DNA from 4 places in the Pseudogemmobacter blasticus genome. Region 1 is predicted to be linked to each of the others. Evidence: riboswitches for the same ligand, from Rfam matches in the RefSeq annotation. Region 1 holds a riboswitch; each other region holds the start of a gene.
The links. A riboswitch is a leader RNA that binds a small molecule or an ion and turns the genes downstream of it on or off. The one in region 1 is predicted to bind cobalamin.

Region 1 (3,798 bases):
AACTGGCCCCGGAACTTGTTGACCAGAAACCCCCGGATGCGCGCGCGTTCTGCGGGCGTGTGCAGCAGCCAGCTTCCGACCACCGCCGCCATGGCGCCGCCGCGGTCATTGTCGGTCAGCAGCACCACCGGCAGGTCGGCGGCCCCGGCGAACAGCATGTTGGCGATGTCGGATCGCCGCAGATGGGTTTCGGTGCCCGATCCGGCGCCTTCGACCAGCACCAGATCGGCTTCGGCCGCCACCCGCCGATAGCTGTCCAGCACGGCGGGCAGCAGCAGCGGTTTCAGCCCGTGGTAATGCCGCGCCGGCCAGTTCCCCAGCGCGCGCCCCCGCAGCACCACCTGAGAGCCGACCATCGCCTGCGGTTTCAGCAACACCGGGTTCATGTGGATCGAGGGCGCCAGCCCCGCTGCCCGTGCCTGCAAGGCCTGCGCCCGGCCGATTTCGCCGCGCCGGGGCGTTCCGTCGGCATCGGGCGACAGGTCGCTGTCGGCCGTGACGGCGGCGTTGTTCGACATGTTCTGCGCCTTGAACGGCGCCACCTTCAGCCCGCGCCGGGCATAGGCGCGGCACAGGCCCGCCACCAGCAGGCTTTTGCCCACGTCCGAACTGGTGCCCTGGATCATCAGCGCGCGGCCCCGTCGCGGCGGCGGCGGGTCCAGCAGGGGCACCTCGATCTTGGGCAGCGGCGGCGGGGCATCGTCGGGCGGCAGGGGGGCGGTCATGTGGCGGCGCCTTCGGTGGCGATCAGGTGGAAGAAGCTGCCCGAGACATGGCCCCGCGTGCTGCCGGTTTCCTGCACCGGGTTTCCCGAGGCATCGGTGGCCCGTGCCAGCGGCGCGTCGGGCTGGGCCAGGATCGAGGAATAGTGGAACTCATGCCCCCGCAGCGCGGTGCCGGGGGCATGGCCCGGCATCGGGGCCACCAGCGTGGCGCGGCGGTAGCCAAGGTGCAGGCGGCGGACCTGGTAGCTGGTAACCAGCCCCAGAAGGCCCGCCATCCGGTGACTGGTCCCCGAGGCATCCACCAGCGCCTCGCCCAGAACCATGTAGCCGCCACATTCGCCATGGACGGGTTTGGTCTGCGCATGGCGGCGCAGGCCGGACAGGAAGGTTTCGGCCGCCGCCAGCCGCCCGGCGTGCAACTCGGGGTACCCTCCGGGCAACCAGACCAGATCGGCCGAGGGATCGGGGGCCTGATCGTCGAGAGGCGAGAACGGCAGCACTTCGGCCCCCGCCCGGCGCCAGCCTTCCAGCAGATGGCGGTAGACGAAAGAGAACGCCACGTCGCGCGCCAGCGCGATGCGCTGCGCCGGCGGCAGGGGCCAGGCCCCGGCCGGGGGCGGGCCGGCTGATCGGGCGGCACCGATCAGCGCGGCCAGATCGGCATGGTCACGCACGAAGGCCCCCAGCCGGGCGATCAGCGCCTCAAGCCGGGGATGTTCGTCTGCCTGCACCAGGCCAAGGTGACGTTCCGGCAGGCTGAGATCGCTGCGGCGGGGCAGGGCGGCCAGCACGGGAATGTCCAGTCGCGCCATCTCTTCGCGGACCATCACCTCATGCCGGGCACCGGCGACGTTGTTCAGGATCACGCCCGCCAGCGGCGGCGCATCGGGGTGGCGGGCGAACCCCAGCGCAACCGCCGCTGCCGATTGTGCCTGGCCTTCGACGTTCAGCGCCAGAACTACAGGCCAACCGCAAATCCGGGCCATTTCGGCGGATGAGCCGCGGCCGCGGCGCCCGGGCTTCGAGGTGCCGTCGTAAAGACCCATAGAGCCTTCGGCGATCACCAGATCGGCGCCATCGGCCTGATGCCGGACCGCATCCATCAGGCTTTGGTCCATCGCCCAGGAATCAAGGTTGAAGGACGGCCGTCCGGCTGCCAGGCCGTGAAAGGCGGTGTCGATGTAATCGGGACCGTTCTTGAAGGGCTGCACGACAAGCCCCCGATCGCGCAAGGCCCGCAACAGGCCCAGCGTCACGGTTGTCTTGCCTGCGCCCGAATTCGGGGCCGCGATCACCAGCCCCCCGGGCCAAGCCGTCATGGCCAAAGTCCCGGAACCGGCGAAAGAGTTTCAGGCGGCATGTCGTCCCTCATGTTCAGGGACAAGGTGGAAGGGCGGGTGCAGCCACGGCCAGACCCGACACCGGAACACCCCGTCCGGTCAGCGTCGTTCGGCGCTGGCAGGTCTCCCGGCTTGCGGATCTCAGGGGGGCTTACCCCTGGCGGTACCCTGCCTTCCCGGCCGGTCGGGCCAGTGGCGGTGGGTGACCTGTCCGGTCACGGTCGCGGGGGCGGCTGTGTTCTGGGCCTGGCGGCCACGGACACATTCCCTTTTCACCTGTCACGAAGACAGGCACCAGCCGGGCGGTGATGCGCCCGTTGCGTTCAGGTTGTCAAGCCAGCCCCGGATGCCGCTGCAATTGGCCGCAATCCGGCCCGGCTGCAAGCGGCTGATCCTGCGAGAGTGGCGACCGCGCGCGGGCCTGTCCTGCGGCCGCCCTGCCTGCTATCCCTGCGTTGCCGTCATGCCACCATCCACCACCAGGACCGAGCCGCTGCAATAGCTGGCCTCGTCCGAAGCAAGGAACAGGCACGCATTCGCGATTTCCTCCGGCCTGCCGGGGCGTCGCATCGGCGACATGGCCTGCGCTGTGGCGGGGTCGTTGAAACCGTCCAGCAGGCCGCCCACCATGCCGGTCGCGATATATCCGGGGGCCACGACGTTTGAACGGATGCCCTCTCCGACATAGGCGCAGCTCATGGCGTTGGACAGGTTGATCATCCCGGCCTTGGCCGCGCAATAGGCATGGGCCCGGGGCAAACCCCGGAACCCCGATACGCTGGACACATGCACCAGCGCCCCGCCGCGCTGGTGATGCCGCATCTGGCGAACGGCCAGACGCGACATCAGATAGCAGGATGTCAGGTTGAGCCGCATCACCTCATCCCATTTGTGGGGGTCGGTTACCTGACCGCGCTTGGGGCGCAGCGCATCGTGCCGCGTGCAGACCTGTCTGAAACCGTCAAGCGCCCGCTGGAAGCAGAAACCTGGGCCGGTTGCGTGGATGCGGTTGGCGGCGCGATGCTGGCGCGGGTTCTGGGGCAGATGCGCTATTGCGCCTCTGTCGCGGCGGTCGGGCTTGCGGGCGGCCCGGCGCTTCCGGCGACGGTGATCCCCTTCCTTCTGCGCGGCGTCAATCTTCTGGGGATCGACAGCGTGATGTGCCCGACCGAACGCCGCATCGACGCCTGGGCCCGGATTGCCCGCGATCTGCCGCTGGATCTGCTGGCCTGGATGATCCGGCCTGCCGCGCTGTCGGATCTTCCGGCGCTTGGCGCGGCGATCCTGAAGGGAGAGGTGCAGGGCCGGGTCGTGGTTGATGTGAACGCCTGAACCGGGTGCCAAAGGGATGCGGCTCTATCTTTATGAGCACTGCCCATACTGCATCCGTGTCGTCATGGGCGCGCGGATGAAGGGGTGGCCGCTGGACCTGGTTCATGTGCCCTATGACGATGCAGAGACGCCCAGGCGGCTGATCGGGCGCAAGATGCTGCCCATCCTGCAGGATGGGGCAGAGGTCATGTCGGAAAGCCTTGATATACTTCGGAAACTGGATGAAATGGGTGGGGAACGGCTGTTCCGGCAGCCGCCCCGGCCGCAGGTCGTGGACTGGATCACGGCGTGGAAATCCACGATCTATGGACTTGTCCTGCCCCGCGCCGCCGATCCGCGTTATCCTGAGTTCCAGACCCCTGCCGCCCGGGCGGCTTTCGTCGCCGCCAAGGAGGCGCGCC
Region 2 (3,798 bases), 250 kb from region 1:
TGGCATCAGCTTCGACCCGCCCCTGCGCGGCACCACGCTGCAGATTTCGGCCTATGACCGCCCGCCCGCCTTCGGCAACAGCGCATTGCTGGGGGCCATCGTGGCGCTAGCGTCCTTTGCCGTGCTGGCCCTGGTGGTGGTGCAGCGCAACGCGGTGCACCGCCGCCGCGCCGAAGAACGGCTGCGCGCCGAAATGGCCTTCCGCCGCTCGATGGAGGAAAGCCTGACCGTCGGCCTGCGCGCCAAGGATCACAACGGCCGGATTCTTTACGTCAACGCCGCCTTCTGCAAGCTGGTCGGCCTGCCCGCCGAAACCCTGATCGGGCGCGATCCGCCCATGCCCTACTGGGCGCCCGAGACGCTGGCCGAAACGCTGGACCGCCAGCGCCAGCTTCGCGAAGGGCAGGCGGTGCCGCAGGCCTTTGAAAGCCGCTTCCGCCGCGCCGACGGTTCCGAGATCGACGTGCAGGTGTTCGAGGCGCCGCTGATCGACGCCGCCGGACGGCATCGCGGCTGGATGGGTTCGATCATCGACATCACCGAAGCCCGCCGCGCCGCCCGGCTGGCGCGCGAGCAGGATGAAACCATGGCCCGCACCGGCCGGCTGGTGACGCTGGGCGAAATGGCCTCGACCCTGGCGCATGAGCTGAACCAGCCGCTGGGGGCCATCGCCTCTTACGCGGCGGGCGGGCTGAACCTGCTTGATCAGGGCCGCAATGACCCCGGGCTGATCCGTGGCGCGCTGGAAAAGATGGCCACGCAGGCGCGGCGGGCCGGGCTGATCATCCGCCGCATCCAGGATTTCGTGAAGAAGCGCGAACCGCAGTTCGTGGCGCTGGATCTGGCCGAGGTGGCCGCCGATGCCATCGGCCTTCTGGGCGCCGATGCCCGCGAAATGCGGGTGCGGCTGCGGCTTGAGGCGCCCCCAGACCTGCCGCAGGTGGCGGCGGACCGTATCCTGCTGGAACAGGTGCTGGTCAACCTGATCCGCAACGGCATGGAAGCCATGGCCGAAGGCCCGCGCAGCGGCGATGTGCTGGCAGTGCGGCTGACGGCGCAGGGCGAAACCGTGCGGCTTGAAGTCATCGACCGCGGCCCCGGTATTCCCGAGGCGCTGTCCGGCAAGCTGTTCGATCCCTTCACCTCAACCAAGAGCCATGGCATGGGCATGGGGCTGAACATCTGCCGCTCCATCGTCGAACTGCATCACGGAACGCTTGAGCACGCGCCCAACCCCCCGGGTGGCACGGTCTTCGCGGTAACGCTGCCGGCCGGCCCGCCCCCCGCCACCGGGGATCGTGCCGAAGCCGCAAAGGAGGCCACGCCATGACCGCCGCCATGACCGCCGACACCGATCTTGCCGTGCATATCGTCGATGACGAGGAAGCCCTGCGTGACGCGCTGGCCTTCCTCTTCGCATCGCGCGGCATCGCCACCCGGCTCTGGCCCTCGGGCGAGGCGCTGCTGGCCGGCTGGCCGCAGCCCGGTTGCGGCTGCCTGATCCTGGATGTGCGGATGGACGGGATGTCGGGGCCGCAGGTGCTGGATGCCCTGTCGGCGCAGGAAGGCGGCGTCGATGCGCTGCCGCCCGTCATCTTCCTGACCGGCCACGCCGATGTACCGCTGGCGGTGCAAAGCCTGAAGGCCGGCGCCTTCGACTTCGTGGAAAAGCCGTTCAACGACAACCAGATCGTCGATCTTGCCCTCAGCGCCATCGCCCTGCGCCGCGACCGCGTGGCCGCCGCCCGCGACCGGCTGAACCTTGAACAGCGCCGCGCCAGCCTGTCGGCGCGCGAGGTCGAGGTGATGGTCCTCATGCTGCAAGGCCGGCTGAACAAGCAGATCGCCGATGACCTTGGCATCTCGATGCGCACGGTCGAGGCGCATCGGTCGCGCGTGCTGGCCAAGATGGGCGCCCGCAACATTGCCGAACTGGCGCGGATGCTGTCCTGACCGCCGGTCCGGGCACCGCCGCATCCTGTCACGCCATCGCAGCCTCATGTCGGGCGCGGCGCCACAGGCGTCGCAGCCGGGCTTGCCCCGCCACGGCCTGCCGGGGCACCCTGTCCGGGATGGTTCCGACGGCCTGCAAGGGCTGACCGGATGAAAAGGGAACACGGTGCGGTGCCGGCGGCGCCAATTCCGTGACTGCCCCCGCAACTGTAAGCGGCGAGCGACCCCCATCGCCACTGGGCCCCCCGATTGCGGGCCCGGGAAGGCGGGGGAAGCCACGACCCGCGAGTCAGGAGACCTGCCATCGTCAGATCAACCACACCGGGCGGGGTGCCCCGGAAAGGAGCTTGCGATGGACGACCCAAGACACCGCCCCCCGGCGGCCCCTGTCTGCCCCGTTTCGCGGCCTGCCCTGTTGCAGCTTCGCGGCGTGGGCTGGGCTGCCCGCAGCGGCTGCCCGACCCTTGCCGACATCAGCTTCACCGTTCAGGCGGGGCAGGTGCTGGGGCTGGCCGGGCCGCCCGGCGCGGGCACCTCGGTGCTGCTGCGGCTGTTGTGCCGCGCCCTGCCGCCAACCCGTGGTGCCGTCCTGCTGCACGGGCGCGACCTCTGGCTGATCCCGCCGCATGAGGCGGCGCGCAGCGTGGCTGCCGTGCTGCAAGCGCCGGTCGATCCGGGCCTGACCCTGCGCCAGCTTGTCGCCCTTGGCCGGCAGGCCTGCCGCGCCACCGGCCGCCCCGGCTGGCGCGACGCCGAAGCCGTGGCCGAGGTGCTGGAGCGGCTGAACCTTGCCCCGCTGGCCCGCCGCCGCTTCGGCACGCTGCGCCCCGGCGACCGGCAGCTTGCCCGCCTGGCCTGCGCCCTGGCGCAAGACCCCGCGCTTGTGGTGCTGGATCGCCCCGCCGACCCGGACGAGGCCCGCCATCTGCCCGCGCTGCTGCACCATCTGCGCCGCCTTGGTCTGGCGGCCGTCTGCGCGCTGCCCGAAACCGCCCCGGTTCCCGATGCGGTTGACCGGGTGATCCGCCTTCAGCACGGCCGCATCCTGACCGAAGACCCCGCCGCCCTGTCCCCGGCAAGCCTTGTCGGGCGAAGGGGCCGCTGAAGGCCACCGCCTGCGACATTCTGGAAATTGTCCACCGGCATCAGATGTGCGAACATTCGTATTGATGAATGTCGTGAAGGGTTTTTTCTCCCGCCTTCGGGGGCTGCTGACGGCGGCCCTTGTTCTGCTGCTTGCGCTGCAACTGTCGCTGGGGCTGCGCCCGTTGCAGCCGGGCCGTCTGGCCGACGGGATGCTGGAAATCGTGCTCTGTTCGCAGGGCAGTATGCGCACGGTCCTGCTGAACCTTGAAACCGGCGAGATCAGCGATACCGAAAAGCCCGATGCCAACCCCGCGCAAAGCTGCCCCTTCTGCCTGACCGGCATCGCCCTGCTTGGCGATCCGCCCCCGCTGCCGGTTCTGGCGGGGCGTCTTGTCGCCAGCCTGTCGCTGCCCGTGCCGGCGCCCCGCGGGGTGCCGCAGCCGCTTGACCTGTCCCGCCTGATCCGCGGCCCCCCGACCCGGATCACTGCCTGACCACACTTCAGCCAGACCAACGGAAGCCGCGCGGCGCAAGCTGACCGCGCGCCCGGAAACAAGGGACAAAGAAACCATGATCATCGCCAATCCGGCGCGCCTTGGCGCGACCGCCATCCTGCTTTGCTCGATCTCGGGCCTCGCGCTTGCGCAGGGCACGGCCGAAGACCCCGCCACCCTGCTGCCGCCGATCTACATTGCCGGCAGCGCGATCAAGGGGCCGCAAAGCACCGCCTCGGGCACCGTCTTCGACCCCGCCACCCTG
Region 3 (3,798 bases), 960 kb from region 1:
TCGGTCCGACCAGGGCAATCCGCTCTCCTGCCGCCACGGACAGGCTGGCGCCGCGCAGCACGGGTGCCTGGCCCGGATAGGCGAAGTGGATCTCTTCCAGTTCAAGCAAGGTCGGCAAGGCACATCTCCAGCAGAACCAGCCCCAGAAGCCCGGCAAGGAACAGCCCCGCCGCCAACCCGTCGATCCGGCCGAACCGCAGGTCTGACAGCAGCGGCAACCGCCCGGTGAAGCCGCGGCACTTCATCGCCTGCAGAATACGCTCAGACCGTTCCAGCGCGCGCACCAGCATCATTCCGACCAGTTGGCCAAGGCTGCGCCAGCAATGCCGGTTGCTGCCGGGGCGGAAAGCGCGCGCCTGCATGGCCTGTCGCGACCGGCTGTATTCGTCGCGCAACACTTCGATGTAGCGCACCGTGAACAGCAGCAGATGCACCAGCCGTTCCGGCACCCGCAGCCGCGCCAGCGCATGTCCCAGCACCACCGGCTCCATCGTGCCGACCAGCACCATCAGCGCCAGGATCACCGCATTGGCGGTCAGCGCAATTTCGACCGCCAGCCGCAGCCCTTCCGCACTGGCGACAAAGCCGCCGGGCACCACCAGAAGCGCCGTGCCCGGCGTCGAGAACGGAAGCAGCACGAGCATGAAGACAATGAACCCGTCCATCAGCATCATGCGTTTCAGGGTGGTTGCCACAGGCAGGCCGGATACCGCCAGCAGGGCCAGTGCCGCCGCCAGCGCCGCCACCAGTGCTGTCAGGCTGGACAGCCCCGTGACCACCACCGCGAAGGCCAGCGCCGCCAGAATACGCCCGCGCGGGTCCAGCCGCCGGACAAGCGGCGAAGGGCGGGGCGATAGCCCCACCGCGCCCGTTTCGCCAAGGCCAAGCAGATGCGCCACGGTCAGCGCGCCATGGGGCGGCGGCGCGCCGCGACATAGAAGCCGATCCCGAACAGCCCGGCGATGTAACCGATGCCACCCAGGATGGATTGCAGATCGTTCTTCTCCTTGTAGGCGGCGATCTCCTGTCGCAGGGGGCGCATCTCGTCTCGCACGATCCGGGCCATGGCGGCTTCATCCAGCGCGGGTCCGTTGGCGGCGGCCCCACCGGGGGACGCGGCGGCCGGGGCAGGGACGGCGTCCGGGGCGGCGGTGGCTGCCGCCGGGGTGGCCTTGCCCAGGATGCCGCCCACATCGGCTGCGCTCATGGTCACCTCGGCCACATGGCCTGCCCCCAGATCGGCGCGGAACACATGGTCCACGGGTTCGGTCGGGGTGAACAGGAAAACACCGCCCTCGTCCGTTGTGGTTTCGCCCAAGGGGCGGCCGGCCGGGTCGGTTACGGTGACCTTGCTGTTCGCCGCCATATCGCCGTTGGAAAACCCGATTTCGCCCTCGATCGCGCGGCCTGCAGGATAGACCGAGGCAATCACCTTGTGCGCCAGGGCGGGCCAGGGCGCCAGCATCAGGCAAAGGGCCGCCGTTGCAAGAGATCCGGCCTGTTTCATCGTGCCACCTCAAGAGCATGGAAGAGTTCGGGTTTCACCTTGCGGGCCAGCGATACCGCGGCAGCCGTGAGCACGCCTTCGATGGCCATCACCGGGATGTGGGCAAAGAACACCAGCCTGGCGGCGGGCAGGAACTGTTCGCCGCTCAGCATCAGCGAAAGCGCGACGAACAGCGTTGTCAGCGCAATCGCCAGTGCGCCGCCGATGCCGGCCCAGACCGTGGCGGTCAGGGCGGTTCCGCGGCGGATGAACGGGCCGCAGGCCATGCCGACCAGCACCGCCGGCAGGGCGATGTTCACGGTGTTGACCCCCAGCACCGTGACCCCGCCAAAGCCGAAGAACACCGCCTGCAACAGCAAGCCCACGAACAGCGCCGGAAACGCGGCCCAGCCCAGGATGACCCCGGCCAGACCGTTCAGGATGAGGTGCACCGATGAGGGGCCGATCGGGACATGCACCAGCGAGGCCACGAAGAACGCCGCCGACAACACGCCGGCGGTGGGTATCTTTTCAACCGTCAGCGCCCGCAGGCCAAGGGCAATGCCCCCGGCCGCGATCACGGCGCCCCCGATCACCACGGGGTTGGACAGCGCGCCATCAACGATGTGCATGGCTTACTCCAGATCCCAGGCGCGCACCCAGATCACGGCATCCTGACTCAGTTCCTTGCCTTCATGTTCCTTGGCCGGGCCGGACCCCAGCGCCGCAAAGCCCCACCAGCCGGCCTTGGGAATGCCAAAGGTGAAGGTTCCGTCGGCATCGGAAACCACCACGACCGACCCGCCCGGCATTGGCCCGGCAACGGCCGATTTCGCCGTATTGGTGGCAAGGTCCGGCTCTGCGGCCATGAACTCGACCTCGATCTCGACGCCGGGCACCGGCTTGCCTTCGGCCAGCACCTGCCCGCTGAAGGTAGAGCCTGCAATGATGTTGTAGGGCTTGTTCAGCGGCAGGATCTCGGTCGCCAGACCCTGCGGTTCCATCCAGTCGGTCGGCAGTTCGGCATGGTTCAGATAGACCTTGGTCAGTTGCTGGATGAAGACATCCTCGCTGGGTTCCAGATAGGGGGCGGGTTCAACCACCAGCACATAATCGCCGGCCTTTGTTACCGGCACGCTGGCCTCATAGGCGGCCGCCGCATTTTCAACGCCGGTAAAGGTGATCGGCTTCAGCCGATCCATCAGGTCGGTCTTCTTGCCCTTGTTCACGCTGTAGAAGGCCAGCGGTTGGCCCATGTCCATCACATGGCCGTTCTCGAAAGGGTGCCAAAAGATCAGCCGCAACGGCACATCGCCGGGGCCTTCGATGATGGGGTTTTCAACATGGATCAGTTGGAAATGCGCTGCGGCGGGCAAGGGCAACAGGCAGGCCGCGGCGATCAGCGCGGCAGGGCGAAGGGTCATGGTCGTTCCTCTCTTGTGCCGTCAGAAGACGGAATCCAGAAAGGACGTTCGGGATGAAAGGCACGCAGGGCGTTGTTCCGGCTCTGCGAGCCAGACGCACACCCCGGCGTCCGGTTGATTGCAGGCGAAGATCGCTCTTCACCATGCCTCGCCGGCAGGTCTCCTGGCTCGCGGGTCTTGGCTCGGCCGGCCTTCCCGGGCGGTTGGCCCAGTGGCGTGTTCGGCGTCGCTCTCCGCTTACAGTTGCGGGGGCAGCCACGGAATTGGCCCCTGCGGGCCGCACCGTATTCCCTCTCTCCCCCTCGCCGCGCGATGATGCCCGGCAAGGGACCGATGATGCCCTTTACCGGCCATAACCGCCGCGGCATGTCAACCGCCTTTCCGCCGCAGGTTGCGAATAGGGGTGCCCTTGAGGATCGGACGCATCCGTGAAACCGTTTGCCCGCGAAGAGACGGGGGGGAGTGGTGGCGGACGGCGGCAACAGGGTTCTGGTCATCGGTGGCGGGTTCGCCGGGCTTTGCGCCGCCATCGATGCGCGTGAGGCCGGGGCCGCCGTGATGCTGGTGGATGCCGCGCCGCGCGAGCTGTTGGGCGGCAACGCCCGCCATTGCCGCAACCTGCGTCTGGTCAACCCTACCGAAACGCCCTTCCAGCGCGACAGTTACCCCGCCGCGGCCTTTCTGGCGGATCTTCGGCGCAAGGCTGCGCCTGATCCAGACCTTGCAGAGCGTCTGGCGGAAGGCGCGGGCGACCTGGGGCCCTGGCTTCTGGCGCAGGGGGTGGCTTTCGAACCCTGGGCCGACGGCAATCTGCCCTATTCCCGCCGAACCGTCTTTCTGCGCGGGGGCGGGCAGGCCTTGGTCAATGCGCTGGTCCGCCGTGCTGTC
Region 4 (3,798 bases), 970 kb from region 1:
CGTGAATCGGCCGCTTTCGTTGTCATAACGGCGCGCTTCCTCAAGCCCGAGCAGCCGGTAGAAGGCGATGGACGCCTCAAGGTCCAGCACCCGGACCATGGTGTGTAGGTATCTGATCTGCATCTGCCCTCCTTGCGCAGGCCGGTCTGGCCGCGGTCATCGGACAGGATAGCACGCGATCCCCCGAGCGCCACCCTGTCGCGCCACGCCGCCGCGGCACCTTGGCCGCACCGCCCTACTGCGGTTTCCGTAGGATGGCACACCATATATAGTGGCTCGCGACTCGTTTCCGATTTTCCCCGAAAGGCCCCGCCCATGCCGCTGACCCCCGACCAACGCGCCGAGATCGAAGCCGCCAGGGCCCATCCGCAACCCACGCTGCGCGCCGTCTCTCCGGGGATGGAGGCGCATCTCTACCGCGCGCATGAGGTGCTGGATCACGGCTTCATCCGGGTGATCGACTATATGGGCGACGATGCCGCCATCGTGCAGGCGGCGCGCGTCAGCTATGGCGCCGGGACAAAGCATGTGTCGAACGACGAAGGGCTGATCCGCTATCTGATGCGGCACTGGCATTCGACGCCCTTCGAGATGTGCGAGATCAAGCTGCATGTCAAACTGCCGGTCTTCGTGGCCCGCCAGTGGATCCGGCACCGCACCGCCAACGTCAACGAATACTCGGCCCGCTATTCGATCCTTGACCGCGAGTTCTACATTCCGGCGCCCGAACACCTGGCCGCGCAATCGACCGTGAACAACCAGGGCCGGGGCGAGGTTCTGTCGGGCGCCGAAGCCGCTCGCGTCCTGGAAACGCTGAAGCGCGACGCCGCCATCTGCTTTGACCACTACGAGGAAATGCTGTCGCAGGACGGCCAGCAGGGCCTTGCCCGCGAACTGGCGCGGATGAACCTGCCGATGAACACCTATACGCAGTGGTATTGGAAGACTGACCTGCACAACCTGTTCCACTTCCTGCGACTGCGGGCCGATGCCCATGCGCAATACGAAATCCAGATCTATGCCAAGGCGATTGCCGAGTGCGTCAAGGATTGGGTGCCGCTCGCCTATGCCGCCTTTGAAGATTACCGCATGGGCGGCACCACGCTTTCGGCCAAGGCGACGGCACTTCTGAAGCGCCGCCTGGCCGGCGAGGTGGTGGGACAGGAGGAGTCTGGCATGTCGAAAGGCGAATGGCGCGAGTTTGTCGAGGTCTGGGGCTAAACGCGCCTTCCTTGCGCGCCAGTGCATTGCCGTCTCAAAGGGGGCCTGATGATCCGCACCACCATCACGCTGGATGACGAGCTGGCCGCCGAGCTGGAGGCTTATGTCGCACGGTCGCCGGTGCAGAACCGGTCCGAGGCGATCCGCGACCTGATCCGGCGCGGGCTGGCGGTTGAACCGGCGGCGCGGCCCGATCAGGGCTGTTTCGCGGTGGTGTCCTGCGCAGTGGACCAGACGATGCCAGAGCTGGCAAAGCGCATCCGCGAAGGCCGGCTGGCGCGACATTCAGAGATACTGTTCCACACCAGTATTCCGATCAACCACGGGGAAACCGTGGATATATCCGTGCTGCGCGGCGACTTCGCCCGCGTGTCGGATTATGCGGCGCAACTGTTTCTGGAACGCGGGGTGCGGCATGGCGCGGCCGGGCTGATCCCGGTTGAGGAACATGTCGAGACCCATGCGCATGAGGGCGAGGAGCCGCACAGCCACACCCATCTGCGGGTACAGCAAAGCTTCTGACCGGGCTACCTTGACAGCTTGCGGACAGTGGCCTTTGATACCCCCGTTCCGGTGCCCCGCAAGGGGCGAAGAGGGAAGCCGGTGAAACCCCGGCGCTGCCCCCGCAACTGTGAGCGGCGAGTCCCTGCCAAGATGCCACGGGCGCCCTGCGCGCCGGGAAGGCTGGCAGACCGACGATGACCCGCAAGCCAGGAGACCTGCCGGAACCACGAACCGATGCCGGGCGGCGGGCCCGGAGACAGGATCTGTGCAGGGCCACGGCCTGTGCGCTTGTGATCTGTCTCCTGTTCTCCGCGTGGCATCAGGGCTTTGCGCCGAATCCGGCGCCGGGGCCGGCAAGGAAACGTCAGGCGAAGGGGCCAGCGATGCAGCCGAAGGACACGACCACGAATGAGGCCTTCAAGGGCTACACCAACACGGCCTGCCCGTTCCTGCCCTGCCATAAGGGCGTGAAAGGCGATTTCAATTGCCTGTTCTGCTACTGTCCGCTGATCGCCTATGAATGTCCGGGTTCCTACGCGACCTACACGGACCGGAACGGTCTGACACGCAAGGACTGCTCTGCCTGCACCCTGCCGCATGACGATTACCGCAAGTCGTGGAACTTCATCCAGCGCTGGCTGGAATATCCTGTGGTCTGGTCGGGCCTTCCGCAGACCGACCCGCCCACCCGCCGCCCCCGCCCGCCCGGGCATGAGGCTGAGGGACAGGACGATTGACGGCTGTCCTGCAAACGCAGCGCGGGGGAGCTTGCAAACTGCATCCGTTCCATCGCCCGCCTTTGCCCGCCGCAATCAGGCGGTAAGCCCCCCGGACATCCGGCCGCCCCTGACACACTCCAATCTGATCGCTCATTCCCCCGGCGCGTCGGGCTTGTCAGCCTGGCCGGGTCTGGGGCGCCGGGCCGCGCGTTCGCCGGCATGTCGCAACAGGGCTGCGAAGCGCCAGCCGCCGTGCGACAGCTTGCCAAAGGGCAGAAGCAGCGCAAACCCCAGCACGCTGCCCAGATGCAATGCCAGCATCAGGCCCATGACGGGGGTCTCGCGCAGGGCAAGAAGCAGCAGCCCGGAACCGGCGACGGCGGCAAGCTGGGCCCGGGCGAAACGGTCCTCGGCCAGCATACGGGCACTGGCCGGGGCCTGATCGGCCGACCGGCTGCGTCGCTCCAGCAGCGTGAGGCCGGCCAGCATCGCCAGACCACCGATCGCGCCCAGCAGAACCGGCAGGCTGACCACCGGGTAAGGTGCCACCTGGCCGCGGCTGTGCAACCAGGCCCCCGCCAGCGTGGCCAGAAAGGTCAGAGCAAACCCGTAGGCAACCAGGTGATGCGCAAGGCGCCGGATCAGGCTGACGCGGCCCTGCCGGTCTTCGCAGCCGGGGGCGCCGTGGCCAAGGTTGCGCAGGGTGGCGGCATCGGTCAGCGCCCTGACAAGTGTCGCCGGGCTGTGCCGCGTGGCCGGCCCGCCCGAGCGGCGCCAATGGCGCCAGACCCTTGCCACCAGCAGCACGCCCGCCCCGGCAAAGGCCAGCGCCGCGCCCGCCGCCATCACCGGATGGGGGATCACCCGGTAAAAGGCCCCCGACCCGGCTTGCGGCGCGAACAGCACCTGCGACGGCACCAGAAGCAAGGTGCCAAGCACGGGTGCGAACAGGCAGAACAGGAACAGCCAGACCGCGAAACGGGGGCCGGCAGGCCGCCGGGGCAAAGGTCCGGCATAGTCTTGCGCCCGCACCTCGGCCAGCGCGGCGGGGACGTTGATCGCCAGTTCATGCGGCAGGGTATATTGGCAATCGGCGTGACAGGACCGGCAATCGTGGCACAGATGGGCAAGATGGCGCAGATCGCCGTCCCGCAAGCCCTGCCGCAACTGGGCCGCCGGGAAGACATCGCAAAGCCCGGTGCAGAACCCGCAGGTGTTGCACAGGTTCATCGTGCGCCGGGCATTGGCAAGCGGATCTTCCGGCGGCGGCGCAGACGGGGCGATCCGGTCTGCAAGGGCCGGCCCCTGCGCGGGCAGAACCGCAGACCCGGCCAGCGCTGCCGCCTCGCGCCCG

Region 2: another riboswitch for cobalamin. It lies ahead of B6K69_RS13590 (ATP-binding cassette domain-containing protein); the one in region 1 lies ahead of B6K69_RS12315 (cobyrinate a,c-diamide synthase).
Region 3: another riboswitch for cobalamin. It lies ahead of B6K69_RS17030 (DUF4198 domain-containing protein); the one in region 1 lies ahead of B6K69_RS12315 (cobyrinate a,c-diamide synthase).
Region 4: another riboswitch for cobalamin. It lies ahead of B6K69_RS17040 (cysteine-rich small domain-containing protein); the one in region 1 lies ahead of B6K69_RS12315 (cobyrinate a,c-diamide synthase).

Annotation. Positions count from the first base shown of each region.
Region 1 covers NZ_CP020470.1:2,532,232-2,536,029, forward strand. Annotated here, with positions in the region: gene B6K69_RS12310 (cobyric acid synthase) at 1-725, opposite strand, end outside; gene B6K69_RS12315 (cobyrinate a,c-diamide synthase) at 722-2,044, opposite strand; cobalamin riboswitch at 2,180-2,364, opposite strand; gene B6K69_RS12320 (SDR family NAD(P)-dependent oxidoreductase) at 2,510-2,941, opposite strand; partial or broken gene B6K69_RS12325 (MDR/zinc-dependent alcohol dehydrogenase-like family protein) at 2,969-3,397, shown strand; gene grxB (glutaredoxin 2) at 3,414-3,798, shown strand, end outside.
Region 2 covers NZ_CP020470.1:2,783,880-2,787,677, forward strand. Annotated here, with positions in the region: gene B6K69_RS13580 (two-component system sensor histidine kinase NtrB) at 1-1,330, shown strand, start outside; gene B6K69_RS13585 (response regulator transcription factor) at 1,327-1,953, shown strand; cobalamin riboswitch at 2,058-2,273, shown strand; gene B6K69_RS13590 (ATP-binding cassette domain-containing protein) at 2,306-3,058, shown strand; gene B6K69_RS13595 (DUF2946 family protein) at 3,132-3,533, shown strand; gene B6K69_RS13600 (TonB-dependent receptor domain-containing protein) at 3,610-3,798, shown strand, end outside.
Region 3 covers NZ_CP020470.1:3,496,518-3,500,315, forward strand. Annotated here, with positions in the region: gene B6K69_RS17010 (energy-coupling factor ABC transporter ATP-binding protein) at 1-118, opposite strand, end outside; gene cbiQ (cobalt ECF transporter T component CbiQ) at 102-899, opposite strand; gene B6K69_RS17020 (Ig-like domain-containing protein) at 902-1,507, opposite strand; gene cbiM (cobalt transporter CbiM) at 1,504-2,118, opposite strand; gene B6K69_RS17030 (DUF4198 domain-containing protein) at 2,122-2,910, opposite strand; cobalamin riboswitch at 3,047-3,260, opposite strand; gene tcuA (FAD-dependent tricarballylate dehydrogenase TcuA) at 3,376-3,798, shown strand, end outside.
Region 4 covers NZ_CP020470.1:3,501,233-3,505,030, reverse strand. Annotated here, with positions in the region: gene B6K69_RS17055 (VOC family protein) at 1-123, opposite strand, end outside; gene thyX (FAD-dependent thymidylate synthase) at 316-1,221, shown strand; gene nikR (nickel-responsive transcriptional regulator NikR) at 1,270-1,743, shown strand; cobalamin riboswitch at 1,776-1,962, shown strand; gene B6K69_RS17040 (cysteine-rich small domain-containing protein) at 2,109-2,462, shown strand; gene tcuA (FAD-dependent tricarballylate dehydrogenase TcuA) at 2,595-3,798, opposite strand, start outside.